4 regions of the Paenibacillus aurantiacus genome follow, and region 1 is predicted to be linked to each of the others. Evidence: riboswitches for the same ligand, from Rfam matches in the RefSeq annotation. Region 1 holds a riboswitch; each other region holds the start of a gene.
What was found. A riboswitch is a leader RNA that binds a small molecule or an ion and turns the genes downstream of it on or off. The one in region 1 is predicted to bind cyclic di-GMP.
Positions count from the first base shown of each region.

Region 2: another riboswitch for cyclic di-GMP. It lies ahead of ACFFSY_RS25830 (diguanylate cyclase domain-containing protein); the one in region 1 lies ahead of ACFFSY_RS04330 (transglutaminase-like domain-containing protein).
Region 3: another riboswitch for cyclic di-GMP. It lies ahead of ACFFSY_RS03460 (hypothetical protein); the one in region 1 lies ahead of ACFFSY_RS04330 (transglutaminase-like domain-containing protein).
Region 4: another riboswitch for cyclic di-GMP. It lies ahead of ACFFSY_RS08140 (hypothetical protein); the one in region 1 lies ahead of ACFFSY_RS04330 (transglutaminase-like domain-containing protein).

Region 1 covers NZ_JBHMDO010000009.1:7,674-15,625, reverse strand. Annotated here, with positions in the region: gene ACFFSY_RS04340 (collagen binding domain-containing protein) at 1-3,982, opposite strand, end outside; gene ACFFSY_RS04335 (class D sortase) at 4,150-4,821, shown strand; cyclic di-GMP riboswitch class I at 4,865-4,952, shown strand; gene ACFFSY_RS04330 (transglutaminase-like domain-containing protein) at 4,967-5,776, shown strand; gene ACFFSY_RS04325 (rhodanese-like domain-containing protein) at 5,889-6,287, opposite strand; gene ACFFSY_RS04320 (peroxiredoxin family protein) at 6,298-7,341, opposite strand; gene ACFFSY_RS04315 (rhodanese-like domain-containing protein) at 7,597-7,952, opposite strand, start outside.
Region 2 covers NZ_JBHMDO010000042.1:51,828-59,779, forward strand. Annotated here, with positions in the region: gene ACFFSY_RS25820 (hypothetical protein) at 1-207, shown strand, start outside; gene ACFFSY_RS25825 (MBL fold metallo-hydrolase) at 272-958, opposite strand; gene ACFFSY_RS25830 (diguanylate cyclase domain-containing protein) at 1,037-2,539, opposite strand; cyclic di-GMP riboswitch class I at 2,607-2,691, opposite strand; gene ACFFSY_RS25835 (helix-turn-helix domain-containing protein) at 3,011-3,922, shown strand; gene ACFFSY_RS25840 (DUF4091 domain-containing protein) at 3,999-5,633, opposite strand; gene ACFFSY_RS25845 (hypothetical protein) at 5,961-6,359, opposite strand; gene ACFFSY_RS25850 (hypothetical protein) at 6,402-6,956, opposite strand; gene ACFFSY_RS25855 (SMI1/KNR4 family protein) at 6,967-7,952, opposite strand, start outside.
Region 3 covers NZ_JBHMDO010000008.1:39,971-47,922, forward strand. Annotated here, with positions in the region: gene ACFFSY_RS03435 (ABC transporter substrate-binding protein) at 1-576, shown strand, start outside; gene ACFFSY_RS03440 (hypothetical protein) at 557-679, shown strand; gene rnr (ribonuclease R) at 962-4,099, shown strand; gene smpB (SsrA-binding protein SmpB) at 4,261-4,743, shown strand; RNA gene ssrA (transfer-messenger RNA) at 4,990-5,353, shown strand; cyclic di-GMP riboswitch class I at 5,548-5,631, shown strand; gene ACFFSY_RS03460 (hypothetical protein) at 5,712-7,952, shown strand, end outside.
Region 4 covers NZ_JBHMDO010000015.1:283,533-291,484, reverse strand. Annotated here, with positions in the region: gene ACFFSY_RS08155 (CotH kinase family protein) at 1-1,378, shown strand, start outside; gene ACFFSY_RS08150 (polyphosphate polymerase domain-containing protein) at 1,552-2,292, shown strand; gene ACFFSY_RS08145 (DUF4956 domain-containing protein) at 2,316-2,996, shown strand; gene ACFFSY_RS08140 (hypothetical protein) at 3,126-4,157, opposite strand; cyclic di-GMP riboswitch class I at 4,246-4,333, opposite strand; gene ACFFSY_RS08135 (DUF4832 domain-containing protein) at 4,492-5,904, opposite strand; gene ACFFSY_RS08130 (copper amine oxidase N-terminal domain-containing protein) at 5,949-6,929, opposite strand; gene ACFFSY_RS08125 (hypothetical protein) at 7,189-7,671, shown strand; gene ACFFSY_RS08120 (Gfo/Idh/MocA family protein) at 7,770-7,952, shown strand, end outside.

The DNA.
Region 1 (7,952 bases):
TGACGATAATGGAGATCCGGTCTTTCCCCACGAAGCCGGCATCCGGCTTATAGACCCAGGTGCCATCCGGATTGACCTTGACCGTACCATGGTCCGGCTGCTTCGACACGACAGCCGTACCGCCGAGCGGTACTTCGACTTGTCCCTCGATCATCTCGTCCTGCTTCGTCGTCTCGCTCACGACAGGAGGCTTGATCGGTTTGGGCGTCGGCTTGGTGCCAGGGTTTACTGTGCCTGGATCCGTCGTGCCTGGATCTGTTGTTCCGGGGTCCACTGTCCCCGGATTCGTAGGTCCTGGGTTCGTTGTTCCGGGATCCGTTGTCCCCGGGTTCGTAGGTCCCGGGCTCGTTGATCCGGGATCCGTTGGCCCCGGATCGACAGGTCCTGGACCTGGCGTTGGGAGTTTCTTATTGGTCACCGTCAAATCTACATTTGTCGTGCCGACGATGGTTACCGGATGGTCCTTGCCGTCCAGCTCATAGCCCGCCGGCGCCGTTTTCTCCACTGCGACGTAGCTGCCTAGCGGAAGCTTCTCGAACTTCGCTTTCCCATCGGCGCCTGTGGTTTGGGTTGCCACCCGCGTGCGGACATTACCCGATACGCTGTACAGCTCGAACACGGCGCCGCTCAGCACGATCGCGTTATCCGCCGCGTCCTTCTTCGCGATCGTCAGCGAGCCTTCGATGACAACAGGCGGGATGACCGTAATTTTCTTATTCGTCACGGTCAAATCGACGTTGGCCGCGCCGGCAATCGTGACCGGATGGTCCTTGCCGTCCAGCTCATAGCCCGCTGGCGCCGTCTTCTCCACCGCGACGTAACCGCCTATGGGGAGCTTCTCGAACTTCGCAAACCCGTCGGCGCCTGTGGTTTGGGTCGCCACCGGCGTGCGGACATTACCCGCTACGCTGTACAGCTCGAACACGGCGCCGCTCAGCACGATCGCGTTATCCGCTGCGTCCTTCTTCGCGATCGTTAGTGAACCTTCAATCGGATCCGGCGGAGTTACAGGAGTCTTCTTGTTCGTAATGACGACCTCGAGCGCGGCCTTCGCACTTAAGGCGACGGGATGCTCTTTTGCGTCAAGCACATAACCCGTAGGCGCGGCGGTCTCGATCAAGATGTAGCTGCCGGAGAGCAGATTGCGGAATACAGCCTTGCCGTCCGCATCCGTCGAGAGCGACTTCACGAATGTCTTGGCGCTGCCGGATACCCGGTAAAGGGCGAAAGCGGCACCGCTCAACTTGGCCTGCGTCTCCTCATCCTGCTTCAATACGGTCAGCGAGCCGCGGTCGCCGCTGCCAGTGCCCGAACCGCTGGAAAGACCGATGATGATTTCCTTCGTCGTATCGGTCACGCCGACTTTGATGTTCTCGCCCGTAAATTCCACGTCGTTAGATACTTTGTCGCCATGCTCGGCCGTAATCATCGTCGTTGTGTACGCCAGTATGTAGGCGGTTTTAATTTCCTTGAGGAACTTCAACTCGAAGGTCTCGCCGCCATCCGCCTTCGGCGTAATGACAATCGAATAATCCGTTCCTTTCGTTAACTCCCCGCTTGCCTTCGAGACGCTGCCGTTGGCGCCGATTATCGTCTCGTAGACATGGAACGAATCCGGCACGTAAATCTGGCCGGCGCTTGCGCTATCCTTCACGGTCGCTTGCTGTACCGTCGACTGACCGCGGTTGATTGCTACCGTCCAATTCAGATCCCATCCGTCCTGTGCGCCGTTCTTGCTGACATATTCGCCGCCATGGGGAATGGTGACCGTCGCCGTCCAATTCTTGGACTCCAACGTCCCGCCATTCTTCAGTTGAGCGGTATTGGTAATCGAGCTATCAAGAACAAGCCCGTCCGCGCTTGTCCTGAACGTAACGATATAACCTTCCGCAATGACTTTCTTAAAACTTAGCTTCAGCTTCCCGGAAGTCTCATCATAGTCAACCGCGTAATCTTCGGCCGGTACCGGGTTGCCCTTAACCTGCTCGCCGTTAAGCGGTACGACCATCTCATGCAGCTCCAAAGATGCTGGAATCAGCTTCTGCCCCTCTTCGAGCGTATCCTCCAAAACCGCCTCGTTCAACGTTTTGCGGTTATAATTGAGGCCGATCGTCCAAGCGATCGTTTTATCGACCGGATTGTAGGAGCCGAACTTATAACCGTTGCCTTTTGTCGCGTTGTTCGGCGTGAAAGTCGTCGTGACCGACAGCTCGCCCGCGGTAGCTTTCTCGTCCCATGTCAGGGCAGCCTTGTTCGGGAACGCTGTGTTACTGCTCGCCAATCGCCAATCGTATGCGAGCCAGTCCTGGCTGTACTCCGTGGTATAAGTGATAATATAAGGTTCATTAATAACGGGTTTGAACGTCACTTCCAGGCGCGCGTCCTTGGACGCCGGATCGATGGTCGCCTCATTTACAGCTGCATCCGCCAACCCGCTTTGACTTTTCACCGAGAGGGAACCCGGAACGATTTTCATGCCGCCCTGCGTAAACCAATCCGTCAGCTTGGCATTCGTCATTGTGGCGCTATCGCCGTTGACGACGATTTTCCAGTCCAGGGTTTGGTTCTGATAATCTACCGCCGCGATCGACTTGGACAGGATGACTTGGCCGATATCGCGGCTGGCGCCCGCCTTCTCCGTCCCCCATGTCACTTCGTTGGTGATCTTGTCTTTCGCTTCGACGCGTTCGTTGGCGAACGTGTCATATTCGATCCGATAAGCAGACGAAATGTTATTTTTGAACGTGAGCTTGAGCGAATTGTTCGTTGCGCCCGCATTATCGATCACGACCGTATATGCGGATGGATCGAGCGCGGTACCCTTGGTCGGCTTCCCGGTTAAGTCGAACGTTACCGGGTACACGGCGACCGAGGTTGCGTCATACGATTGCGTCTTCTTAATCGTATCGATTAATTCCGCGCCTGCGGGGAGCGTCAATCCGCGATAGTTAAATTGGACTGCCCAGCTCAGCTTTTGATCTGCGGCGCTGTACGCCGTCGATTGTTTGCCGAGTGATGGCCCGTAGGATGGAGTTACGGTCGCAGAAGCGCTCTTGCTCTCCTCGTTGTCGCCTGCGAACGATGCCGTGTTCACGAAGGACGCTTTGGCTCCGTCTGCAATCGGCGTCGTGAATTTTACGCGATAGGCCGAATCGATGGCGTTCTTGAAGCTGACTTTCAGCACGCCGTCTTCGACCAGCGCCGTATATTCGTCCGCGGCGACCTTCGCGCCTTCCGTAACGGTGCCATCCAACTGGCTTGCCAGCTTGTACACCTCGACGCCTGCAGCATCGGCCAGCGTGAGACCAGCCGGTACCGGATCCGTCACGACCGCGTTTTCTACCGTTTTCAGCACCTTGTTGACGTCGATGGCCCAGGTGATGTTTGTCGGGTTATATCCGTTTGGCGTTCCTCTCTTCTCAATCACGGACGTTGTATCGGGTTTGAATAACAAGAGGAACTTTCGTTCGAAATCTTTGATTTTGATGACGATTTCCTGCTCGACGCTGCCTTGGATAACCTGCTTGTCGAACTCCGTCTTCAACTGCATCGTGCCTTTGACGTTGTCATAATTTTCGATGTAGTCGTTGAACGTCATGACGATCCGATGTTCGCTGGCGTCGACCGCGAATTGCCCCACATCGCCGCCGTCCTCCAGAACCAATGGCGCCGTAAAATCGCTATAGAGCTTGAACGACTCCGGAATGTCGAACGTGAACGTGTCGTCCGCCTTATAGCCATGTCCATTCGGAAGCTCCCATTTGAAATCTAGATTCACCTTAGCGCCCTGCTCATACACCGCCTCGGTTACAGGCGTGCCGCTCGCGTCCAATATAGTAATAGCTGCATCCTTAATAATGTTTCCGCTTATCTCAGCCGCGTTAGCATGCCGGAGCAAACCTGCCGAGCCCGTCAATTGCGCCACGACCATGAGGAATACGAGGGCGCTCGCAATCTTACTGTGCAACATTCTTAACCGCATTTGGCGCAGACCTCTCTTAGCTATTGGATTATTTTGGAGCAATTTCTTGCGAATGCAATCCTCCTTCTATAGAATATAAAGTGAACCAAGCCGCAATTATTTTATATGAATATACAAAAATATACAACCAAAATTCGCCATTTTTTGCAGAAAGGCGACTACATCCCATGATTAAGAGACTCGTACCTTTCCTATTCATTCTCGCCGGCATCCTCGTCCTGCTCTATCCTACTTTGGCCGATCGCTATGAAAGCTACCGCCAGCAGCAGATTCTGCAGGCTTGGGAGACTAATCTAAGTCAATTGGATATGCCCGAACCGGAGATGCCGCCCATCTCCTCTCCGCCACCAGCCGTGCAACCGGATGCGGTGAACGTAGAGCCCGCTGTCGCGAAGACGACGAATCCGCTTGGGGACGCTCCCGTTGAAGGGATTCTCTCCATTGAAGCTATCGATCTGAGACTGCCGATCATAACGGACGCCACTCCGGCTCACTTGAAGCTGTCGGTAGCCAGCATGCTCCATACGGGCAAGCCTGGCGCGGTCGGCAACTATGCGATTGCCGGTCATCGTAACCGCACCTTCGGTAAAAATTTCAACCGATTGGATGAAGTCAAGATCGGGGATGTCATCGCGGTTGAGACGGATAACGGAACCTACCATTACGTCGTGGAGACCAAACAATACGTCCTGCCCACGCAAGTAGAGGTATTAGAGAGCAATGACCGTGACCGCGAGATTACTTTGATTACCTGCCACCCGATGAAAAATCCAACGCATCGACTGATCGTAAAAGGCAAAATACAAGAAGAATCTACAAATAGCTATAGCCAACGGTAGCAATATGTAGTAAATTGGGACTATATTGAAATTCGGTGCTTTCTACCGATAAAGGCAAACCTAGCGAAAGCTAGCGACGCAAAACTAAAGGGCCTTCCTTGACGCGGTCAAGATGGCAGCCAGTTTCCGAAGGGAGAGCTTTTTTGTGTTCAACAAACCACTCGTCGTACTGCTTCTCATTCTCGCGGCGTTCGTTTATTCGGCGCCGACCGTAACCGCCGATTCGCCGGCCCCCGCCATTCTTGACCTTCAGTACATAGGCAAAGGGATCATCAAGGTGAAATACCAGCCTCCGGCTAACGTCAAAGCCATCGTACGGATCACCAAAGACAAATCGAGTTACGACTATTCGTTGACAGCCGGAAGCAGCTACCCGCTCCAACTCGGCAACGGCAGCTACACGGTCATGGTGGCTGAAGCGGCTAGCGCCAACAAATACAAAGTCATCCATAAGGAAACCGTTGAGCTTAAGCTCGCAGACGCCAATATCGTCTTCCGTCAAACTAGCCCCATCGTCAATTGGAACACAAACAATCTTGCCGTATTGAAAGCCCAACAGCTGAACAAGAACGCCAAGACCGACCAAGACAAGATCAAGTCCATTTACGCCCATATTACGAAGACCTTTAAATACGACAATACCAAAGCAGCAAGCGTGAAACCCGATTACCTGCCGAACCTGGACGCCGTCTTCAAATCCGGGAAAGGCATCTGCTACGATTACGCCGCCACCTTCGCCGCGATGGCCAGAAGCATCGGCTTGACCACGAAGCTGGTGGTCGGGTATGAGAACAAGCATCCAGACGTGCTGCATGCGTGGAACGAGGTGTATCTGGAAGAGTCCGGGGAGTGGGTTACGATCGACACGACGTACGATGCGGCCAAGGTCCAAGCCGGACAAGCCCCTCCCCTATTCAAGTCGGCTAACTCCTATACCATGACCAAATTCTACTAATTATCTTACACCCGCCATTCTCGCCTGAAACAGGGCATCCTATATGCATCAAAAAAGGGCAGCCTCGATGGCTGCCCTTTGCTATGTCGGCTTGCGCCGACCATCTATTCCGTTAACAACAAGGACACTGTCTACAGGGCGCGCTGCTCGCCTGCTTCGATTCGTAGAGCGCATACGAGAGCTGGCGGAAGCCCTTCGCCTTCAGAAATCTTGCCGCCTGGTACACCTCGGAAGGCTTCCCGCCCAGCAGCACGAGCGGCCGACCTGCTTCCACATGTCTGCGCCAGAACGAACTGAGTCGGCCGAGCGACAGATTAACCGCCCCTTGGTAATGCCCTTCTTCGAATTCCAAGTAGTCCCGCACATCGAGCAGTTGAACGTCAAGCCTTGCTGCCAGCCCGGACAAGTCGCCAAGCGCGTACTGCCGCAGGCCGCGCACGGGCGCATACTTGCGGTACATCCAATAGCCGATCGCCACCAGCATAATTAAACCAAGCAAACGAAACATCATCGTTCCTCCCTCAGCCCATGTCCCGGATTATTCGATGCATACCGTCATAATCGACTGCGCCTAGCAGTCTTGCGTGGATGATGCCATCCGGCGCGACGAAGATCGTCGTCGGATACGTGCGGATGCTGTATGCCGCCATCGCGGCGCCCTCTTCACCCAGCACGATGGGGAATGTCGTGCCTTTCTTGTCCGCGAACGCCCATACGGCGTCCGGGCCGCTCTCCGTGGTCGTCATGTTCACCGATAGCAGCACAACCGCTTCATTCCGATACGTGTCGTACAGCTTCTGCATATGCGGCATTTCCGCTTTGCACGGCGGGCACCAGCTCGCCCAGAAGTTCAGGATGACGACTCTCCCCCTATAATCGGAGAGCCGGACCACCTTACCATCCCGGTCCGTCAACTGGATATCGGGTGCAAGCTGGCCTTGCTTGGCCCCGGTCTTCACGTTCCCGCTTACGGCTTGCGAGGGAATGAGCGGCTCATCCGCAGATCGGAACTGCACCATCGTCACCGCCATGAAAGCCAAGACGCCAAGCAGCACGCCAGTGGAGAGCTGGCGCCAATCCGCCGACTCGCGCCGGGCAATAAGCCAAAGCATCATAAGCACGGCCAGCAGAATCGCCAGCAGCCGACGAACCGACCACGCTTCCGTGAACCACGGCTCTATGGCCATGAACGCGCCTGCAGCCCCGAACGCGACGATGCATGCGGTTTCCGCGGCCGTCAATAGGCTAGCCTTGGTACGGCGCCCTTTATACAGCACATACGCGGCCGACACGATTGATGCCAACATAGCCCCTTTGGAACCGCCGCTAAAGTATAACAGCGATCTCATCTCCGCCATAACTGTAACCGGATCGAATACAATTATACTCGCTTTCCATATGATTAGCCAGAGGAAAACCGCATGCATCGCGTCCGATATTTGCGTACGCGGGATTGCCCCCCGCTTCGAACGCAGCCATACGCCAAATACGCCGGCTAATCCCGATAGCAGGTACACCGCGATTTCCAAGTTCAGCGCCAGCTGGCCAACCTGCACCGTATACATCCCGCCAAAATCCCCTTTCGCGCGGCAAAGGCCCTACGCTTGAATAGGTAGGGCCTTTGCCAAAATCGTAAAAGCTATCCTTCTATACGTCACGCCGCTGACGCTGGTCTCGTTAACTACGCGAGCAGGCCTGCTTTCGGCTCTCCTTAGAGCATGGGTATAGCAATCGAGAGGAGCAGTGAATACAAGTCGTTCGTTCTCGAGGCTGGCTTTATTTGTTATCGTTCAGCCGCGATAATCCATACCGTTTCGCCCTTAGCGCGTCCGCTTGCCATCCCAAGCGGCGATGCCGCCTTTCAACTGCGCGATACGGTCGTACCCCCTCCGCTTCAGCAGTCGCGCCGCACGCTTGCTTCGAACGCCGCTTTGGCAATAGAGATACACGCTGCGATCCTTCGGAATCTCTTCCAGCCTGCGGCCGAGCGCGGACAACGGAATATTAACCGCCTTCGGGATCGCGCCCCTGCGGAACTCGCCCGCTTCCCTCACGTCGAGCAGCAGCGCTTCTTTCGGCGCTTCGGCAAGCTCGCGGTCGAAATCCCGCGCGGCCAGCGTCCGCAGACCTCGGACCGGTCCGAATTGCAAGTACAGCAGCCATATGAACAGCGCCG
Region 2 (7,952 bases), on a different contig from region 1:
GAGGACGCCAACTACAAAGGCAAATCAATGGATATCGTGCCGTCGCTTGCCCGGACGCCGGAAGGCCATCCGTACGGCAACATCGTCTCCGTCCTGATTAATCTGAATGTCGACGAGGGCAAGCTCGCGCCGGTCCCGGCCGGCACGCTCGTTCGTCAAGTCGGCAACGATGCCATCGATTCGCTGCGTTTCTTGAATATTAGTTAATCCGCAAGATAAAAGCGGCCTCTCCCGGGTAATGGACGGGATGAGGCCGCTTTGCGCGTAACGATTAATTCACGACGTTCGTCGTCTCGACCAGCTCACGCAGCCGCTCGCGGATGCCGCCGGTCACGACGCCGCCGTGATAGGCGATGACCATCTCGATGTCCAGCTCGGTCAGCTTGGCGATACTCGCCAGCGCCGTGCCCGGATCGATCGTATGGCGCGGGTCGAAGGCATGCAGCACGCCGTCTGCCGCGGTCAGGGCGTCCCCGGCGATCAGCGTCTTGCTCGGCAGATGATACAGCGAGATGTGGTCGGGAGTATGGCCTGGCGTGTGCACGACCTGAAGGCCGCCTGCCACAGGCAGCACGTCTCCGTCCCGGAGCGCGCGGTCAACTTGGACCGGCACGGCGAGCATCTTGCTCTTGATCAGCGGAATATCGCCTGCCAAGTATGGCACGGCGATCTCGTGCGCCCATACTTGAACGGCACCTTCCGTCGCCTCGACAAGCTCCGGCAATCCGCCAATGTGGTCGCGGTCCTGATGGGTAATGATGATGGTCGACAGCTTCTCCAGCGGCACCGATGCCTCCTCCATCACCGAGCGGATCAGCTCGAGCTGGCCCGGGAACCCCGTGTCGACGAGAATCACGCCCTGCTCGTCCGCCAGCAAAGCGGTATGGACGACGAACGGATTGCCGTTCACGGTCATTTCGAATCGGATCGCTTGAAGCCCTTTGTCCGTTATTGCCATGTCCTCACTCCCTATTCTGGTTCCTATGGAGCCCGGTAGCGCTGCATCGGGTCTTACTTGCATCATGCCCGCTCCAGCTCACGGTGTCAACCGCCGCGATAGGTCGGGAGCAAAAACCGCCCGGCACCCACCGTCGCGCTTCGCCATGTACATCGCGGCATCCGCCAGCTGGATTAGCTCGGCCGGCAGCGCCGCATGGTCGGGATAGACAGCCACGCCGATGCTGGATGTGACGCTCAGCTCCAGCTCTTCGACACGGTACGGCTCTGACAAACGAGCTGCGATCGCAGCCGCCAGCTGACTTGCATGCTCACGCGTCGCCTTCTCCATCACGAGAGCGAATTCGTCTCCGCCCAGCCTCGCGAATGTGACGTTCTCCGCCCGCAGCTCCCGAAGCCGGTCCGCCACCGCCTGCAGCAGCAGGTCGCCCGCCCGGTGACCGTGGTGGTCGTTCACCGGCTTGAACCGGTCCAGGTCGAAGTAGCACACCGCAACTTGCTCTCCCGATCGAGCAGCCTCGTCGATCGACGCCTCCAGCTTCTCCAGGAACGATTTACGATTGAGCAGCCCGGTCAAGCCGTCATGACGCGCCACGAATTCGGTCATCTCGAGCGTTGACCTCAGCCGGTCATGCAGCCGCTCCCGCTCTGCCAAGAACAGCACCTGCCTGGAGATAATGAGCACGACGATGAGCAGCAGCGCGTACTGAATGAACGGATTAATTCGGTCGATAAGAATAATGAACGTTACGATCAACAGGCCCAAGTAAGGCACGCCGAACTTCACCATCTGAATAACTCGGTGCTGCTGCTGCGGGTCGTTCGACAACTTCGTCCCGCTATCCGCCTCATGAAGTCCGGCGAGCGCCAGCGCAAAGGCGCCCGTGCTCCAGCACGCATCCAAATAACCGCCGATATCCATTTCCCGGATATCCACGAATAACCAGTAAGCCGTATCGCCGGCGATATAGAGCAGGAAAGCAATAGCAACATGCAGCCTGGCTGCCCGGCTATATTGGCGATCGTTGTTCAGCGCCCAGATGAACAGAATAAACAGCATCAGCGCATCGGAAATCGGGTACAGCATGTTGACCGCGACCGACAGGTCGATCCCCTCGGTCCATGCGTCGGCATACGCCGGATGGATGACGAATTCCCAGCTGACCACCAGCAGGCTGACCAGAAGCGAAAGCGAGTCGGTGGCGAGTCGGAACCGTTCCTTGCCGCCAAGCACCAATTGCGCCATCGCTACCACGAGCAGTCCGGACTGCATCAGCCATAGCACGTCAGCGAGGCTTAACTCCGGCGTAGGCGTCTGCCAGATCCAGTCGCTGGCCGCCCATACGGATTGGGCGAGCATTTCGAGCGCCAGCGTATAGACGATCAGCCGCCAGAATCGGCGTTTCACGCCATGCAGCCGTTTCAGATTAGGGACTAGTACGCCGATAGCAAGCGCCGGAGCAACGATATTCGCGACGAGCAGCAGATCGCTATACCCGCCCGCACGGATCAATTCGAGGAACTGCAGAGATAGAAAAACAATAAAAAGAAAAAGAGCGTAGGGCCGCGATCGCGCATTCATAGTTGTTCCCCCGTGCATACTGGTAGTAAAAGGGCAAAAGGCATCCGCTTATCCGCGAATGCCTTAGGCAAGCGGTCTGGCAGCCGTGGCGCGTACGCGGTAGGCCCATGACTTTGCGTCCTTACCTTTCAGTAAGTTTGCCAAATGTATCATCGTAAAAAATCCTCATTCGCGGACACACAGTCGCCCGCCTAGATCGGTAATATGCCATGTTATCGTAATCTAGTTATACTTCGATTCGCGATAATTTTCCATGACCAATACTTGCAAGAACAGGATGCATGAAGGCATTCATGGCAGGGAATTGTCGATTTAGGCATAACAAGGTGCAAAAACCGCACCCATTCTTCATCCAACAAGCGAATCAAACGGCGAATTCCAACCAAGCGGCATGCGTTTCGCCCGTCCATGCCACCTCGCGCTGTGGTACACTTAGAACCAAATGCTGCCCTGCCGGAGGGGATGAATGCGATGGATTTTAGCGGGCGCGAGCTGTCGGAAACCTTGACGATTCGCAAATTGATTTCCTTTCATTATTTCGAATATGCCAAAGGGTTCACGTTCGACGGAGAGGCGCACGATTTCTGGGAGCTGTTGTACGTCGATAAAGGCGAGGTCGAGGTGCGCGCCGGCGAGCAGACGCATACGCTGCAGGCGGGTACGGTCATTTTCCATCAGCCGGGCGAATTCCACGCGGTTCGCGTCGGGGCCGCGCACAAACCGCCGAACCTGATCGTCATCGCCTGGGCTTGCGACTCTCCCCCCTTGCATGGCTTGGCGAACAAAATCATTCCGCTTGGCAATGCAGAGCGCAATTTGCTGTCGCTCCTGCTGCAGGAAGGGTTCCAGACGTACAATCCGCCGTTCGACGATCCGTACGCGCATGGCTTGTCGCTGAGGGAAGATGGGCCGTTCGCGGGCGAGCAGACGCTGAAGATGTATTTGAACCTGCTGCTCATCCAGCTTATCCGAAGCGAGCTGCGTGCCGGGGAAGCCGCCGCGGACAGACGCAAGCTCACATCCGCCCAACAAGAGAAAGCCGAACAACAAGTTGTCCGGCTAGCTATCGCGTATATGAAGGCGAATCTGACGGAAACGCTGACGCTGGACGATTTGTGCCGGGAAGTCCGACTCGGCAAGAGCCAGCTGAAACGGATCTTCCGTGCGCATATGTCGCAAGGCGCGCTCGACTGCTTCAAGCGGCTGAAGATCGAGGAGGCGAAGACGCTCATTCGCGAGCAGCTGTACAATTTTTCGGAGATTGCCGCCCGGCTTGGTTACGCGAGCTTGCATTATTTCTCCCGGGACTTCAAGCGCGTCGTCGGCATGTCGCCCACCGAATACGCCAAGTCCACGCAGGCCCGCATTGAGATTCGGCGGTGACCACATGCTGCCGTAACCATAGGTTACGTCAAACCAAGTTGTCGATGACCACATGCTGTCGTAACCATAGGTTACGTCAAACCAAGTTGTCGATTCTCCTATTAATTTTCTCTCTCACCTCGAGCAGCCATTCGGCGGAACGCGGGTATTCGCTGAACGTTATCGGCTGCTCCAGTCCTTCTTCAAGCAGCGCCACGACGGCCTCCTTCCCGATGCGCGACTCCAGCAGCTCCAGCGCCCTCAAATCCTGCAGCGCCTCGGTGAACACTTCCAGCCGGATCGATTCGATCGGTCCACTCTCGCCCGGATAGACGAGGAATGCATCGCCGGACGGGAAGCTCGCGTCGGCGTCCGTCACCCGGAACGGATCGATCGCCTTGCGCGAGTACTGCGAATACCAGAAGTTGAAGCCCCAATGCAGGAAGCCCTGCAGCCCGAATTTGTACAGCTGCAGTCCGATTACCCGGTTGCGGCTGGATGGCATGTGGAAGAACCGATTCGATACCTGCTGCCGTTGAGAGACGCAATAGTAGGTCCAGCGCGGCTCCACGTTATGCGCGAGGAACGGTTCGATATGGTCATTCGCCGGCACCGGGATGCCGACCAGCCCCAGCTCGTAGAAGGCGTAGTCCGACAGCGCGTCGATGATCGGGAATTCGCTCAGATGCTCGCGCAGCATCGCGCTAACCGTCCGATATTGCTCCAGATGCTCCCGCGACGGCTCGTCGGAGACGTGAAAATAACTGCGATCCCCAATTCCGTTCGTCTTAATGAACGCAACCAACTCAGGCAAGAACTGGCCCAGGAATTCACGATACGCATCGCCTGCCGCATCCGTCTCCCAGCCGAAAATCCGCCGCTGCTCCCCGTCCACGGTCGCCACGATCTTCGGCGCGTGTTTCGCCCCCCACTGCGTGAATAGATGAGAGAACTCGAAGTATTCGATCCCCTTCGCAAGACCAAGCTCCACCCACCGCTTCAAGCGGTCGAATCCGAAGGAATACCGCCCGTCCGCAACCGTCACGTCGACGAGCTGCACCGTTGGCCGTTCCCCGCCGACCGCCGTGTCCAGCGGCGGCGTGAAGAGCGGCGTCAGCAGCATATTGATGCCATGCGCGGCCGCAGTCCCGATGAACTGATCCAGCCGCAGCCAATGCTCTTCGCCGAATACCTCGCAGGCGTAGTGCGTGGCAATACAATCCGCATGGAACCATTCTGTATGGATTAAGCGCTGCTTCGGGAGCAGCTGTGGGATGACGGTCAGCGCGAACGTCTCCTCGCCCAACGTCTCCCCCGTCTCCTTCTCGAATACGATGCGGATTGGATAGTCCCCTCCGGCCGCCGACTCGGGGATCTCCACTGTCACCCACACCGCCCGCCACTGTCCAGGCAGCGCCAGCGGCGGCTGCGTATCCAGCGGGTACAGCGGATCGGGATACAACCCCGGCGTCTTACGTAAGCTGTCCGCGTCGGCATCTTCGAAGCACGGCAGCTCGGAAGGCGCCAAGCCGACGGTGCGGATTGCGACGGCGCCGGCCAGCGGCGATTCTGCCCGGACGGTCAGCGGCTTGATCATGTGAGTTGACCGGTACGCCACCTGGAAGGCGAAGGTTTCGCCCTGCAAGGCAGATGACTGGTTGAAGGGCTTCTCCCGTGGTTCTTCATCGACGAATACTTTCGCCAGGGAGCTTAAGAGTCTCGTTTCAAACATTTCGTTCACTTCGGTTCTTCCCCCTTCTCGATTCCGTGAGGCTTCGCTCGTTGTCGTCGCCTCTCCCTGCCCCTATTGTAGCGGCACCCGGCATGCGCGAATTTAGCAGAAAAGCCGCTTGGTTTGTACGATCGGAAGCAGTTAGGCTGGCGTAAAGGAAACCGCGGACGGCAGAGTGCCGCCGAGGGCGCGAGTCTGCACGCCGGTCAACCGATGTCGGCAATAGCTGCCCACACAAAAATCAGCCCCCGGTACCGTAGTTCGACGGTTCGAAGGCTGCTTAATCGCATATCCAGTATCGTTCCGACCACGCCCGACGAGATGAACTCAAGGAGCTGCGTCGGCCGGCATTTGACATAGAACGTAGCGTCCCGTCCACTGCCGCGTGGTGGCGATGACCTTGCGGTTATCCCGCTCGAAGAATAGGCCGGCACCCTCCTGATCCTTGAACGTCCAGCCCCGATCCGCGAACCATCGCTTAACTTTCGCGCTCGCGTCTCTCGTCTCCGTCAAGTACCAGTCGAAGCGTGCGTCCTCTGCCACCTTCACAAGCGCCCCCGATGGCGCCTGCCGGATGATCGCGAGCGCCTCCTTGCGGCTGACCGAATCGAAGGGGAGGGGCGGGTAATAGCTTTTGCTCCAGAAAATCACTCCCGCGATTGCACTCAGGCAAAGAGTAAGCAGGCCGCAAATATACACGAGACGACGTGCTAAAAGGTTCTTCATTCTTGTCCCCCCGGAGGTGGCAAGCTTCCATAAGCGCCGATGCTAGTTGGGCGGATTAAGAAGGCTGCCGGCTTCGTCGTAGTATTTGTAATCGAAACGGTAGGAATCTCCCTCGGTCTTCGGCAGCTCCAGCCAAGTAGCCTTTTTCTGCCCGACCGGGAATGTCTGCTCGATCGTCTCGTCATTGACGGACAGCTCCAGCTTGGCGACTTCGCTTCGTTCGTTGGATACGAACAGAAACTGCGGAGGGCTGCCGGCTTGTTTGTTCGGATGTATAAGAAAATCCGCAAAATCGTACGCTGCGGGTCCTTCGGAATCGATCATGCCATAATTTCCTTTGTTATTTCGCCTAAAATGAATATACGCCGGCTCGTTATTCGCCAAAAAAGCGACATACCGGTCATCCCCCATATCCCGGGTCTCCAACAGCTCGACCTCGGCATTACGATGGCTATCTATCGATTGAATGGCCTTGATCACCGATTCGTTGTCATTGCCGTAGAGCTGCTTATCCTTGCCCGACGTATAGATGATCAGGATCGCCAGCAGCACGACGGCAGCAAGGATGAATCCATTCGCTTTATACTTTCGGTTCATCATACGCCTCCTACTCGTCCGTCATCTCGGTCAAGCCGGCCATGAACGCCTCGTACGAAGCCGCGATCGGCATGGTCGTAACCCCGCTCATCAGAGCGCCGTCCGCGTACCTGCCTTCTTCCCACGATTCCACGACCTGCACGATCGGCGGATTGTCGCCCGCTTCTTCGCGATAATCGAAGAAATAATATTCACCGAACGGATCCCACGCGAACGGAACGAGCTTATCGGGGAAGCCCCGGCTCTCGACGAACATGCGGTGGTTGACGGGTAAATAATCGTCGCTTGTTCGATCAAAGTTCAAAAATCCGCTCAGCAGCAGCGTGCCTTCCCCGTCCGGCAGCACAACCTGCATGACCTTCCCCGGCTCCGCGCCCTCCTCCAGCATGTGGAGGAACGCCGGCGGATACGGGAACTCGCCGGGATCACCCGCAATCGCCGGCACGGGAGCCGGCGGCAGCAAGGGCGCTTCCCCATCCGTTCCGGCGGATTCGCCGGGCATCGACAACGTCGGCGTCATCGGGCCGTCCAACAACTCCGCATAAGGCATCGTGACCAAACTCATCACAGCCTCGGACGCATCCAGGCCGGCGCCTATCAGCTTATTCAATCCATCGTGCTCCGAATAAGGATTCGCCGCGACCAGCCCGAGCAGAAACAAAGCCCCGATCCCCCGGCGCCAGTAGCGAGGATGCCGCTTCGCCTTGTCGCGTCCATCCACTTCGGCCTCATCCCCCTCCTGCCCGGGCAGCTCCTCCCGCCAATCGGCCTCCGCCGACAAGGCGGCGAGCAGCTCATCCGCCTCCTCATAGCGGTCTGCGGGTACATGCAGCTCGATCGGGAACGGAGCGCTCCCCATAAACACGCGCATATAGCCGCCTGCTCCCGGCTCGCGGCGGAAATACGGAATATGTTCTGCCTGCAGCAATTGTTCGAAGAACATCGCCTCCAGCTCGCTGCAGTCGCGCAGTTTGACGTAATGGCGTCTGTCGGCCA
Region 3 (7,952 bases), on a different contig from region 1:
CGCACGGCGCCCGGATGGGAACCGTCCGTGAATGACGAAGCGGCCGTGCCGGCGCTCGCTTGGTGGACAACGCTTGTCGACGGCGAGCATGCGCGCGGCCTGGGTCGCAAGACGAATGATGCGAGAAAGGCGTTCATCGCCGGCCAATTCGCGATGACGCTGGACTCTTCGGCTTCGCTGCGCGGCATCGTCGACGGCGTCGGAGGCAAGTTCGAGGTCGGAACGGTGCTCTTGCCGGTGCAAGCGGGCACGAAGGAAGACGTGGCCGTGTTAGGCGCGGAGAGCCTATGGGTGCTGAACAACAAGCCAGCAGCCGAGCAGAAGGCGGCGTGGGAATTCATCAAATATCTCGTCGAGCCGAAGACGCAGGCGGAATGGCATATCCAGACCGGCTACTTTCCGATTACGACGAAGGCGTACGACAAGCAGATCGTGAAGGACAACATGGCCCCATATCCGCAGTTCCAAATGGTGGTCGACCAGCTGCACCAGACGAGAACGGATGTGCCCGACGCAAGGCATGGTCGTGGGCGTGTTCCCGGAGGCTCGTCAGCAGGTGGAGACGACGACGGCTGAAGAAGCGTTCCCCGGTCAGAAGGAGCGGCATGCGGCGCTGGATGAGACGGCTGAAGCGATTACGGGCAATTGCGGGAACTACAACAAGACGGGCGTGAAGTAAGGCGGATATTGGGGGAACGAGAGGCGTTCGGTCGGCAGAGGTTGCCGACCGGGCGCTTTTCGCCTTTTCGCGGGATAGCGCTGTACGTTCGTGCATGAGAATCGCGGAATTCGGAAATTTTGTTTATAAGGACGATGGTTGGTGTGAAGGATGAGGTAGCGGAAGTAGCGTGCGGCCGCTATTTGCGCGGTGGTAAATATTTTCGGTGAAGCGGATGGCGCTGCATGATTTCGTGTATACTAAATCTATATGTAAATCTATCATCCGCTAAGTGGAGGCATTATGATCACAGAGCAGCAACTGCTTGAATTCATGAAAGAATCGGCGTATAAGCCGATGACATATCAGGAGCTGGCGGAACAGCTCGGCAGCGAGGACGCGCAGAGCTTCAAGTCGTTCCTCGTCCTCCTGAACACGCTTGAGGACGAAGGCAAAATCCTCCGTACCTCGAACGACCGTTATGGGGTGCCGGAGCGGATGAATTTGCTGCGCGGGCGCATCCAGGCCCATGCCAAAGGGTTCGCGTTCTTGCTGCCGGAGGAGAAGGACCATCCGGACGTGTATTTGCACGCGAACGACTTGAAGAGCGCCATGAACGGCGACACGGTGCTCGTGCGCGTTACGGCGAAGACCGGCGGCGGCCGTATGGAGGGCGAAGTGGTGCGAATCGTCCAACGCGCCGTGACCCAAGTCGTCGGCACGTTCGAGAATCACGAGGCGTACGGGTTCGTGATGCCGGACGACAAGCGGATTAACCGCGACATTTTCATCCCGAAGGGCGAGTTCAAAGGGGCGGTATCCGGGCAGAAGGTCGTCGTGCGCATCGTCTCCTATCCGGAAGGCCGTTCGGCGGCGGAAGGCGAGATTATCGAGATTCTCGGGCATAAGGACGACCCGGGCGTCGATATTCTTTCGATTATCCGCAAGCATGGCCTGCCGGAAAGCTTCCCGGACGACGTCATGGCCGAAGCGGAAGCGGCGCCTGAAACGATCACCGAAGAGGAGATCATCAGCCAGGGACGCCGCGATCTGCGCAGCAAGGTCATCGTGACGATCGACGGCGAAGACGCGAAGGACCTCGACGATGCGGTCAACGTGGAGCGGCTCGAGAACGGCAACTACGTGCTCGGCGTACATATTGCGGACGTTGGTTACTACGTCACGGAGAAGTCCGCGCTGGATCAGGAAGCTTACCGTCGTGGTTGCTCGGTGTATTTGGTCGATCGCGTCATTCCAATGCTGCCGCACCGTCTCTCTAACGGAATCTGCTCGCTTAATCCGCAAGTGGATCGGCTGACGATGTCATGCGAGATGGAGTTCGACGCGAAGACGCTGAAGCGGGTGCGCCACGATGTGTTCACGAGCGTCATTAAGACGAAGGAGCGCATGACGTATACGAATGTGCGCAAGATTTTGCAGAATGAAGATCCGGAAGTGACGGAGCGTTACGCCGAACTGGTCGATACGTTCAAGCTGATGGAAGAGCTCGCGATGCGCCTGCGGGATATGCGGATCAAGCGCGGCGCGATCGACTTCGACTTCGTGGAAGCGAAGGTGCTCGTCGACTCCGAGGGCAAGCCGACCGACATCATCAAGCGCGAGCGCTCGGTAGCCGAACAGATCATCGAAGAGTTCATGCTGGCGGCGAACGAGACGGTCGCGGAGCATTTCTTCTGGCTGAAAGTACCGTTCCTGTACCGCATTCACGAGAACCCGGACTCCGAGAAGCTGATGACGTTCGTGCAGTTCGCGGCGAATTTCGGCTATCAGATCAAGGGCAAGGGGAATACGATTCACCCTCGCTCGCTGCAGACGCTGCTGGATGAGATTCGCGGTGCCAAGGAGCAGACGGTCATCTCGACGATGATGCTGCGCTCCATGAAGCAGGCGCGCTACGAAGCGCAGAGCCTCGGTCACTTCGGCCTGGCGGCGGAATTCTATTCCCACTTCACATCCCCGATTCGCCGTTATCCGGACTTGGTCATCCACCGCGTCATGCGCGAGGTGTTCGAGAACGGCGGCATGCTGCCAGACGATCGGATGGACACGCTGGCGCAGCGGATGCCGGAGATCGCGCAGCAGTCGTCCGAACGCGAACGCGTGGCGGTCGAGGCGGAGCGGGATACGGAGAAATTGAAGAAAGCGGAGTTCATGCTGGATAAGATCGGCGAGGAGTTCGACGGCATCATTAGCAGCGTGACGAGCTTCGGTATCTTCATCGAGTTGGAGAACACCGTGGAAGGACTCATTCGGCTTAGCGATCTGAATGACGACTACTATCACTTCCATGAGCAGCACATGGTGCTCATCGGAGAGCGTACGTCGCGCATCTTCCGGATCGGCGACGAAGTGCGCGTTCGCGTGGAGAACGTCAACATGGACGAGCATACGATCGATTTCGCCTTGCTCGACTCGAGCTCCCGCAATACCGACCGCGAGCTGGAGAAGGCGCTTCGCGCCGGACGCGGACGCGGCGGTCAAGGCGGCGGCCGAGAACGCGGCGGACGCGAAGGCCAAGGACGCGGACGCGAGCGCGGCGATGATCGCAGCGCAAGCGGGCGCGACGATCGCGGGCAGCGCGGCGGACGCCGAGGCGGGGATAACCGTCCGGCACCGGCGGCTGCGGAGCAAGGGCGCGGCGGACGTCGCAAAGGCGGTCGCGGCGGAGAAGCGGGCGCTGCAGGCGCAGGCTTGCGTCCGGCTCAAGGCGGCGTGTTCGTCGCACCGGGCCGCCGACAGCCTAGCGGAGGAGCGGAACGGCCGGGCTGGAAGCCGGAAGATGATTTCAACTTGGATAAGATCCTGGGCGTCTCCGAGGACGGCGGCGATCGCTCCGGGGGCACTCGTGGCGAAGAGTCGGCAACCGGTGGCGACCGCAGCGGCGGCGCCCGTTCGGGCGGCAAGCGCAAAGGCGGCGTACGGACCGACATGTGGGGGCTCCCGATTCTCGGCACCGGCGGCGTTATCGACGACGGCGAGTATGAGCACTTCAACGGACCGGGCGGTAACGATCGCCGGGGCCGCTCCGGCGGCAATCGCTCGGGCGGTAATCGTTCCGGCGGCGGTCGCGGCGGGGCTGGCAGAAGCGGCGGAGCCGGCAGAAGCGGCGGCGCGTCGGGCGGTTCGCGCAGCGGCGGCGCTGTGCAAGGCGGAGCTCGCGGCGGCTATGCCGGCGGCGGGGCGGATGCGAGCCAAGGCCAGGGCGGCAACGCTAGCGGCGGAAGCCGCTCGCGGCGCAAGAAGAAGTCCGGCGGCGTGAGCGAGGTGTTCAATCCGAACGCGGCGCGTCCGGAAGGCGGCACGGTCGAGACGACTCCGGCGCCAGAGGGCGCACCAGCCGGAGCCGGTAAGCCGCGCAAGAAGCGGAAGAAGTCCGGCGGCAACGCGACGGCGGCTTTTATCCGCAAAGAAAAGAAGTAAAGCGGAGCGGGTATCGGAATCTTGGCGGTATCGGCCGCCTTGATTTCGAACTGTAAAGTTGTTACAATGGACTCCTGATGCACCTGCGCGGGAGTCCGTTGTTTTATGGCGGGGACGGGCAGGGTAAGATACAAGAAGCGAACGAATGCGAGGTGGATGGCGTGGCGAAGAAGACGAATGAGAATAAGCAGCTAGCTCAGAATAAGAAAGCTTCCCATGACTATTTCATCGAGGAGACGTTCGAAGCGGGCATGGTGCTCATGGGTACGGAGATCAAGTCGGTGCGGGCCGGCAAGGCGAACATTAACGATGCGTTCGCGACGATCCGCAATGGCGAGATGTTCATCCATAACATGCACATCAGTCCGTTCGAGCAAGGCAACCGCCACAATCCGACCGATCCGACGCGGGCGCGCAAGCTGCTGCTCCATAAGGTGCAGATCCACAAGCTGCTCGGCCAGTCGAAGCAGGAAGGCTACGCGATCGTGCCGCTGAAGATTTACGTCCGCAACGGCTACGCGAAGCTGCTTATCGGCCTCGGCAAAGGCAAGAAGCAATACGACAAGCGCGAGAGCGCGGCGAAGAAGGATGCCCAGCGCGATATCCAGCGTGCGCTGCGCGAGAAGCAGAAGGTCGCGCGGTAACGAGTGTGCGGCAGATGCTCTGGCAGCCGTGCCAGCTAGAAGGCAGCTCTTCCAGAAACACAGGGGTACATTCGTGTAGACGATGTGCTATACTAACTAAGCAAGCCAAGCAGTACGGCATTGCGAACGCAAGACAAACAAGAAGCAGCAAGCAAGAACAGCTTATGCTCGCCGCGTGAGAACGCCGAGCGCTCTGCTAAACGGAACATGAGCCGCACGGTTCAGACGACGCCGTTTATGCGATATGGGGGCGTTTATGGATTCGACGGGGATAGTTCGAGCATGGGTTGCGGGTAGTGGGGACGCGTCCGCTTCATCAACGCTAAAGCCTATTAAATGGCAACCAACGTACAACTTTAGCAGCAGCCTAAGAAACTGTATGCTAAGCTCCTCTCCTGCATCGCCCATGTGCCGGATGTAGGGGCTCACTCTTAGTGGGATACGCTGTCACATCTCCGCCTGGGGTGTGCTGAAGAAGACAATCAGGCTGACCTAGATCGTAGCCGGTTACGGGGCGACGGCCTAGGTGACATCAAAACTGTGACTACACCCGTAGATGCCTATGTGGCGATGTCTTCGGACAGGGGTTCAAATCCCCTCGCCTCCACCATGTAAATCCACAACCGCATGAGGTTGTGGATTTTGCATTTCATCCACTCTTAGCCCCACATGTTCCTTATAGACGATCACCTTCTCTACATAGTTACCGATGACGATTTAGTTTCGCAGAGTGCTGGCAGAAACTTATGTTGAAACAGCTCGTAAACGAAACTATAATAAATTCAGATAGTTCTTTCGGACTACGAATTTCATAGGCAAACTTATTGAAAGATAAGGACGCAAAGTTATGGGCCTAAAGCGAAAAGCTATGGCTGCCAAACCGCTAAATTGTGATAGTGTACTATCCTGCTATTGGCGGGATGGTTTTTTTGTTCCCTAAATAATGATTTCTGAAAGAAGGTTCATCCGTGATTCCACAAAAAATACGTGACTGCTATAACTCGGGTGAAACCGATGTTTACAACCGCCAGAAGGGCTTCGATTATTCCGGAATGTCTCAATTAGGCACCCATACGCTCGTTATCACGAATTATGGGCGAGTCATTGCCTATGACACCGGCGGGATATTTGGAACTGAACGGGTTATGCATTTCGATGCGAAGTCCACTAAGCTTCTCATATCCTTTTCTGGTTCTACTGTATATGTGAAGAGCTCAGCAACATATCCATTTAAACTGGATTTTACGTTGAATTCATGGGATTTTATCGATTTATTCCCGAATATACCCTATGAATGTTTCGATTTTCCATCGGATGCAAAAGAATTAATTTCGACTCTTATTTCATATCAAGGCCAGTCTAAGACACATATGTCGTTGAAATTAGCAGCGAAATTCATTGAAATCATACACCAAGATGATTTTGTCACGAATACCTTCACGGTTCCGCTACATCGGATTGAAACGTGGGAGGCTTCCGGTGCACATAGCCTAACCTTAAAAGGACATTTTGATATCCAGAACGAATCAATTTCTTCGATCCAGTTGTTTATCCCACAGAAGGAGAAGCTTCAATCCGTAAAGACGCTGCTGCAGGATGCACCCAGGCTTTCACAGCTGGTAGGACCGTTCAAAAGTATTTATCCGATCACTTATCGTTTTGGCGGCTCTGACAGTAAAGTTGAGCTTTCTAATAAGGCTGCAACTGCAGCAGCTATAATTTTGGGAGTCGTCAATAGTTTTATGTCCAATAAAACAGCATCTCTTGTTTATCATGATCACGGTGTCGTATCTTTCCTAGATGAGGACAATTGGAAAGTGCTGCATCAATTCTCTTTGCAGAATGACGAATGGTATTACGATAAAAAAGAGAATCGAACCATTATCGTCCATAATAATAAGGCTTTCGTGGTGAATATGCAGCGTCCTGATGCGATCGCGTTTGCAAAAGCGACTTGGGGAAGTTCCTGTGGCGTTTGTGTTCCCCAAACCGGTTATCTTTACGGTGTATATCAGCAAAATCGCTATACGAAAGATGAAGTAAGCATGTTAGTTCAATCTTCAAATCAAATTCGTCTTCTGCATTGGAAGGAGTTGCAGCTTTCGGCTCCGCTATTTTTGCAATCTTGCGATATTGTTGGCTATCAGCACAGAATGTTCATTTTCGAGGATTCTAGCATTTCTATGATTACATGGCCGGATAAAAAATGGGCAGCTTATGTCAATCCGAAAACACCGAACAATCTCGATGATGTTAGCTTCGGTATCACTTCAATGGAGCATCCATTCTTCATTGAACAAACGATGCGCGGCATCCAATTACGGCAATCACCAGATACCGTTCTTCACGATTTTGAATACCATGCCATATCGGATATTTCGATTGCCGAGCCTGAGGGTGATTCCTTCCTGGTTCCATGCAATATATCAGCTAGGGAAGGAGCTAACGGCAGTGGAACCAACCGCTTCATGCTACCTGCCGCAGAAGTACACAAAATCATCTATGCGACGTATTATCACGCAAAGGCACCATTAATTGAGCGTACTGAGGCTAAGCAAATTTATTTAAGCTGGACTCGTCAGGTGAATGACTTTGCTTTGTTTCATTTGTTTGGACAGCTGCTGGCTATCCAAGCCGGAATTCGAGAAATTCATGACAATGTTAGTGATCGCGATCAGCGAAATCACCGACTCATTAATTTCATGTATTATGCCATTCAGAATCAGAAACGCAGGTTAGACCAAGTATCGATCTATCTGCCCGCGATGCTTGATCGGAACGTCAAAGACATTTTTGAACCGTCAGGCAATAAGCACGACGAAGAATTGTTCCGCCAGCTTCAACGTGGCTTCATGAATGTGAGCGTACAAATCAAGTCTGCTTTAAATGAAGTAGAGTCAGCATTATCTGCCGTTTCTAGCACCATTATCCCAAAAGGGGACATGGATGAAATCATCGCCGATCGCGCTAAAAGAGGCTACACTCAGGCTGCCGCAACTACTGGTGTAGGATTGGCCATTGCTCTGAGTACAGGAGGATTAGCGATTCCGTTTTTACTTGGAGGCGCATTCTTAGGTTTCAATACGGCCCAAACGTCTAAAGAAGCGAAACGCTTGGAACAAATGAAAACAGAGATGGAAAATCACCGATTGGATTTTTACATGACGAAAGCGCTGGATACATTTGATCATTTAATGTTGACGCTGCTT
Region 4 (7,952 bases), on a different contig from region 1:
CAATGGCGCTAAGTCAGGTTCCTTCGGGTACGGCGCAACGCATCCGAATGCCGAGATCAGTCTGCGCGGCAACTCATCGATACGGGCTGACCAGAAAGCCTACAAGCTGAAATTATATGATCAAGCGGGCCTGTGGCGAGGCCAAACCACGGTTAACTTGATTAAGCATGCCTATGATTTTACCCGGATGCGTAACAAGCTCAGCTTCGACTTGTTTAGGCAGGTGCCGGATTTCACGAGCTTGCGGACGCAATTCGTGCATTTGCACGTAAAAGACCTGACGAGCAGCATAGCAGGCTATCAGGATTACGGATTGTACACCCAGATCGAACAGCCGAACAAGAAGTTTCTGAAGTCGCACGGTTTGGATCCGAACGGGCATTTGTACAAGGCTACCAACTTCGAGTTTCTTCGTTATCCAGATGCATTGAAGGCGAAGGATGATCCGGAGTACAACGACGCCAAGTTCCAAAGCATTATGGAAGTGAAGGGCAACGAGGACAACACCAAGCTGCTTGCCATGCTAGACGACGTCAATAATTTGTCATTGGACATCAACGACGTATTCGATCGCTATTTCGATCGGGACAATTTCTTGACTTGGATGAGCATCAATATTTTGACGGATGACATCGATACGAATACGCAGAACTTCTACTTGTATTCGCCGCTCAACTCGGAGAAGTGGTTCTTCCTTCCTTGGGACTACGACGGAGCATGGGGCTATAACGAGTTCGAGGGCATCGACGATGGCGGACGGGCGAAATGGCAGCGCGGGATCGCAAACTATTGGGGCAGCAAGCTGCAGAACCGATTCTTTAAGGATCCAGCCAATGTGCAGCAGCTTCTCGCCAAAATGGAGGAGGTCAAAACCTACTTCAGCCCCGAGAAAACGACCGCGCTCATCGATCTTTATAAGCCGATCGTGAATCAATATGTCAGACGGGTACCGGATCTGACGACCTTGCACTATCCGTATGCCAAGTGGAACAATGAAGTGGACCGGATGAAGCAATTGCCGGTCGTCAATGAGCAAAATTTTCTGAAGGCGCTGGAGAACCCGATGCCGTTCTTCCTTGGGGAGCCGGAGCTGAAAGACGGCAAGTGGGAATTCCGATGGGATGCTTCCTATGATTTGCAGGGCGATGATTTGACGTATACGTTCATGCTCGCCAAAGAGCCGAGTTTCGCGCGGCCGATCGTCAAAAAGGAAAATTACCAATGGAATTCAATTTCAGTGGATAAACTGGCCAAAGGCCACTACTTCCTCAAAGTGCTGTCGAAGGACAGCAAGGGGAACGACGTTACGGCATTCGATATGTACCAGGACGTGGATGGGGAAGAGTTTTTCGGCGTGAAAGACTTCTATGTGGACTAAAAGGCGGCTGATGGCGTCCCGCATCTGGAAAGATGGGGCGGATCGGTTGAAGATTGGCTCCAGCAAACGAGAAAGCGCAAGGATTATGCATCGCGGCCTCAGTCGGGCACTTATCGCACAGCTCAAGCAGCAGTTCGATCTTAGCGACCGCGATCTCCAGAAGTACGGACTACATGAGGATCAGCGAGGAAAGGCAGCGTGAGGGCATGCAATTCGCCGGCAAGAAGCTCCGCCACGAAATGAAGTATTACATTCATTATCATGAATATTTGGGATTGCGCGAGCGGGTTGGCGCCGTGTTGACCATGGACAAGAACTCAATCGGACGAGATGGTTACCATATTCGCAGCCTCTATTTCGACAATATGCATGAGGCGGCGCTTAACGACAAGAACGACGGCATCTTTCAACGGAAGAAATACCGGATTCGCATCTATAACAAGAGTGACCGCGTGATTAAGCTGGAACGCAAGAGTAAGTATCACGAATATATCGCCAAAGAGTCGGCCAGCATGACCAGGGAAGAGTACGACCGCATTATCGCAGGGGACTGGGAGTTTCTGCGGAATTCAGAGAGCCCGCTGGCGCGCGATTTCTATTTCGACAACAAGCATGGCTTGCTTAAACCGGCAGTTGTCGTGGATTACCAGCGGGAAGCGTACATTTTCCCGGTCAGCGACGTGCGGATTACGTTCGATAAGAGCCTGAAGGGAAGCATTCAGTCGCTCGATATTTTTGATCCGAACTTGCCGATGGTGGAGTCGATCGAAGGGCCGAAGACGATATTGGAAGTGAAGTACAATCAGTTTCTTCCGGATTTCGTGTATGGCTTGATCCAGATGTCTGCCGCGAATCGTTCTACCATTTCCAAGTATGTCATCTGCAGAGAAAGAAGAAAAAGTTACGCGGACTAGCGTCAGGGGGAGCAATTGCCAACATGGGAGATCAACTGAATTTTCAAGAAGTATTCAAGAAAAGCATAATAGAAATGGAAGCCTTCAAGCAGGTGTCGATCCTCGAGATCGTCATCGGGCTGCTCATTTCCTTCGTGCTCGGCATGTTTATTTATTGGACGTACTACAAGACGTTCCGAGGCGTCGTGTATAGCCACAACTACAACCTGACTTTCGTCATTATGACGATGCTGACGACGATTGTCATCATGACGATCAGCACCAATATCGTGCTCTCGCTCGGCATGGTCGGCGCGCTCAGTATCGTTCGTTTCCGGACGGCCGTGAAAGATCCGCTCGACATCATGTTCATGTTCTGGGCCATTACGGTCGGAATCGCGACTGGCGCCAAGATCTACCCGATTGCGATAATCGGTTCTCTCGCGATCAGTGCCGTGCTATTCTTCTTGTCGAAGCGCAAAAGAAAAGACGCTCCATACCTGCTCATCGTCAATTACGAAGAGCGTGCCAGCGATCAGGTGAAAATTGTGCTGCGTAAAATGAAGTATGTGTTGAAATCGAAAACCGTTCGCAAAGACCAGACCGAAATGACGGTTGAACTTCGGCTGCGGGATGACAATACCGCCTTCGTCAGCGAAATCTCCGCGATCGACGGCGTGAAAGACGCGGTTTTGGTTAGCTACAATGGCGATTACGCGCCGTGAACCATCGGCAATCGGCTATTATGCGCGGTGCGCGTATAACTGGCGCATATGCAGGATAAACAAAAGAACCGTCCATCGACGCGATCGTCGATGGACGGTTCTTTATTTGTCTTAAGCTAACGCTGGTTACTATTGACGGAAGTTCCACCAGTGCGAACTCGGTTCGTTATGGATCGTATAACCCGCACGCTTGAACTCGGTCAGCGTGGCGTTAGTTGTATAGCTGGATGAACTGGATACGAGTGTCTTGTAGTTCGGATTGTAAGCATGATCCTTAACTAAGAAGCGGTTCGTGCCGCTTGCGCTATAGTTGGCGGCGCTTAGGCCGTATCCATCCAGGCCGAACAGCAGCGAGCCTACTTCCATCATCTCGAAATACTTGCGAATTTGCGCATCCGTACGCGTTACATAATCTACGACGTTGATTGCCATCATTTTAACGCCGAGCGTTTTCTTATAATTCATGGCTTTATCGCCGCGTTGTTTGATGTACTTCCCAATCGCATAACCGCTATTGCTCACGTAAGTGGAGGAGCTCGTTACCGTATTAAGAATGAAGCTCTCCAGCAAGTAGTAATCGTTAGGACCCATGCGAGTGGCAATGCCGCTTGGGTTGTAGGCGGCGTTCACTTCGCTGCCCATCACGTCTTCGGGCTTCCAGGCATTCACGAAACCGCTAAGCTGGTTGCTGTGCAGGTAGTCCAGCATCAGGTTGAGGCGGGCGCGCGGCGTTTGGAAATCGTAGCCGGCGTCGTCAAGGAAAATACCGCTTACTCCCATGCTCTTCCACTGCGTGACTTTCGTCTGCATGACATCGATGGTGTAGTTATACGTGGTCACGCCCAAGTCGACATAACCGAAAAATTTCATGGACGGGTGAATCGATTTCGCCAGGCCGATAATATTCCGTGTCGAAACGTTATAAGCATGGGAGGGGCTTTCCAGACCCGCGCCGAGTACGACGTAGTCGTATTTGGCGAAAATCGCGGCAGCCGCGGCATCGTCGCGCACGTTATTGATCAGTTTCGGCGTCGCGTAGTAGATGAGCAGCTTGCTGCCGGTTCCGCTGGAATAGGATTCCGCGGAAGCGCCGACCGGTTGCGTCGTAACCAGGAACATCAATGCGAGCAAAGCGATAAACCAATTTTTTGTTTTCATCATGACCATGCACCCTCTTCTATGTAATGAATAGAAAAGAAAACAGATCCCGGGTTGTCCGGGATCTGTCGGTGTACAGGTCCGATACAACTTCGGTAACTGGCTGGCATCGCCGGCATGCGGCGGAAGCCCCTATAGTTTTGCGTCACTGGGTTTCCCCAGGTTTGCCTTTTCGGTTTTCTAAAGTAAAGATAATATATTCCAGCAAATTCTAACATGAGTCTTAGAGACTAATGTGACGAATAGTAACGTAAAACAGGTAGTCATTAAGAACTATTTATATGGAAAATAAGGGTTAAAGGCCATGTTCAATCCCAATCTTAGGCGGTGTATGCCTTTATTCGCCGGTAATCGTCACGGTACCCAGGGAAAAACGTCCGTCTGTTCTTCTGCCCTCGATCGCGAAATCGACGCCTGGGACTCCCGTATCAGGGTCTAAAATCGCGGCCGTCACGGTATATTCACCTGGAGGCAGATTGTTCGGGACAGGCAGCTCGGACGAGACTTGCGAGACGCCGGGGAGCCAAGTTCGAATATCCGCGCTAGTCTTCACCGAAGTACGGATGCTGCCATTGTCGTCGGCCAGAGACAATTCCAATGGCCAATCGAAATAGAAGGGTGCTACGCCGCGGTTGTTCACGCTGAGTTCGACCTTCAACTTGCCGCCCGGCTGTGCCTCTTCCTCATGGGATTCTTCCGCAATGACGAAACGATAGCCGATCGTCGTCAGGAAGCGGTCGATATTGCGCTGCATAGCCCCACCAGCGGGCTCTGTCGTCGGCGCGAAAGGACCGAGCCAAGAGACATGGGTTGCTTTGGCCTCGCGGATCGCTTCCTCAATGCTGCCATCCGAGAGCAGTCCCGACGTTCCGGCGAACTCCCCGCCGCTCGGCGCCTTTGTCCAGAAATCCGGCATGGCGGGCTCCTCTTCGTCGGTAAGCCAGTTCGTATAGCCTTTCGTGTACCAGCCGAGCATTCCTTCCTCCATCGTCGCGTCTTCCCTGCCGAAGGAGTCATTGAACAGACCCATGCCATTACGCAGCGCGATTTCATGCGGCCGGCGCATAAGAAGCGGCTTGTCCGTAAAATAGTCGACGTAAGGCTGTACATACTGATCGGTGACGTTATGAGTCGGGAATGGGATATGCTTGGCGACGACATCCCCGTCATACGTATGCCACTCGCCCCAGTGTCCGACGCTGCCGATTTGTACGAAGGCGATCAAAGGGTCGTCGTTGTAGCGTGCCGCCACCTGCTTGATCAGCTCCCGGTGGTATTGAATGAGTACCGGGTTCGTATAATCAGGACTGAATCCACGCCCATACTCCGTATTGTAGGCGGTGCCGCGCTTACGGGTCTCCTCATACAGCCAATCGGGAATATCCTTATGGGCCGTGTCGCGAGGGTAATCCAATATGATGCGAACGACCAGCCTAACCCCCTGCGCCCGCCAGCGTTCGAAATTGAATTTGCGCTCGATCTCGGTGAAGGCATATTGGCCTTTGAGCGGCTCGAGATCCGCCCACGTCAGATTCACATGCGCGAGACGGACCGGCTGGGTAGCGGTATCGTAACGGGCGTCCGCCACGAACCCCATGAATGGGTTGTTGAGCACCTGGGTGGTCTCGATGGGGACGAACGATTGCCGCTGGACCGGGTCTTCCGCGAAAAGTTGACGAATCGCGACGGCGAGCAGAAGCAGCAGTACGACAATGAGGGCGGCGATTTTGAAGCTGCGATGATGAATCAAGTTGTTTCCTCCTCAGAATTCGCTAAGCGGGGCACAAGCCCGGATTATGGCGAGAAAATCTGGATCGTCGATGTCTTCTCCCAGATTACAGTCGCGCCCAGCGACTCGCCAATAAACCGCAAGGGCACGAATACGGCCGAGTTCACGATCACGGGCGGCTGGGAAAGGGCGATGGTGCGCGAGCCGATCTTGGCCCCCGCGCTCCCGACGGTCAGCTTGACGACGACGCCGTCTCGCGAAGCGGTAATAGTGCCGCTGTCCGCATTCCATCGAACATCGGCCTTCAGTCCTTCGAATATGCCGCGAAGGGGAACGAGCGTCACGCCGCTGCGAATGAAAGGCCGTTGTCCGTAAAATTGCTCCCGTCCATCGATCAGCACGCGTGGCGCAGCGTTCTTCTCCCGGATGCCGATGATGCCCAGCAGGCCGGATTGGCACGCCGCGTCGCCGGAAGGCGCGACTTTACATGACATGCGGCTGCCTGCCGGTAACGCGATTTGGAGCCGGTAGCGAAGTTGGCCCTGCGCGGTGAGCGAGTACCAGCCGCCGGATTGGTCCTGCGCGTACAAATTACCCGAAGCATCCGTCTGAAGGGAGCCGGGGAGCGGGGATGTTCCGTCCGCGAGAGGATAGGTCCATGCTTGGCCGCGAACAGTGGAGACGATGGAGCTTGGACCGAACGCGATGCCCGCGCGAGGCGTGGATGCGACGAGCGCGGCCGTTCCGTCTGGAGTCACTGACTCGCCCGAAGGGAGCAGTCCAGCGATGTTCCCGGCCTTCGAATATAAGAACGTGCCGTCTGCCGCAACGCGAAGCGGCCAGTTCGGGTCGCCTGCCGCAACTCGCCATGCGACCTGGAACTTGTCCGCGCCGAGCAGACTGGCCGAGAGGTCGCCTCCCGCTGCAGGCAGCCGGTAGTTCTTCAACCCCGTAGCCAACGGGCCGCTCTCCGAGTGACCGGGAATCGGAGCGACCTGCATGAACAAGGCGCAGAGCAGTCCGGTTAATACTATGCGTTTGCGCAATCCGAAGCCTTCTTTCTACGAGTGTCTATGGTCCTATTATACGCGATTCGAGAGATTAGTTCGAATGAAGCTAAGCCGGGGGTTATTTCCAAGTGACGAAAGTCGGCTCGATGTATGGTGAGTACGCATGGATGCATGCCGCACACGGTTCGGATAAGCTCGCATAATTAGCGATTGACGCATCGGACTACGGGGAGTAGAATGGTCAATGGTCGGGTTTAACCTGACACTACATGTTACAATGGAGTGTTGGCCGAACATGTTTCATTTCAATCTGCGCGTGTGGGCCATTTGCGGCTACGTCGCGCTTATTTATTGGGTTGCCCATCATATTCCTTCGCTCCGGATGCTCTTCTATCCGGCGCTCGGGGCGTTCTGCTTCCTGTTCATGTCCCGCACCGATTACCGAGGCATCGCGCGGATTGCGCTGGGCGCTTTTATCGCTACGCTGGTCGGAACGGTTATCTTCAACTACGTGCCCGGTATCGCGGCGCTGTTCTTGAATACGCTGATCGTCATTCAGCTCATACATCTCATGAAGCTGAACGCGCCGCCGGTGCTCGCCGTCTCGTTCATCCCGTTCTTCTCCGGGGCGGTTGCGGCATGGCATGTGCCGGTGCTCGTAGGCTGCTCGCTGGCGGGGCTGACGCTCTTGCTGATGGGCGTTCATTGGCTGGAGAAGCGGATGCCTTCGCTGCAGGCGATGGTCTTAAGACAACCGAAAAGCATGGAAGCCGAGTAAACCTTCGTCCCCGTCGTCCGGGCGCGAAGGTTTCTTTTTTTGTCGGGCGAGGTGGTTCGTGCTATGCTGGCAGTAGGTTTAGAGAGGGAGCGAGAGCGATGGGAGAGAAACGGATTCAAGTCGGAATCGTCGGGATCGGGGATATCGCGCGCAAGGCGTATTTGCCGATTCTGGGCGTTCATCCGCAGGTGGAGATCGTCGGTCTGATGAGCCGGACGCTGGCTTCCGTACAGGCTGCCGCCGATCCGTACCGGATCGAAGGTCGTTACGACCGGCTGGAG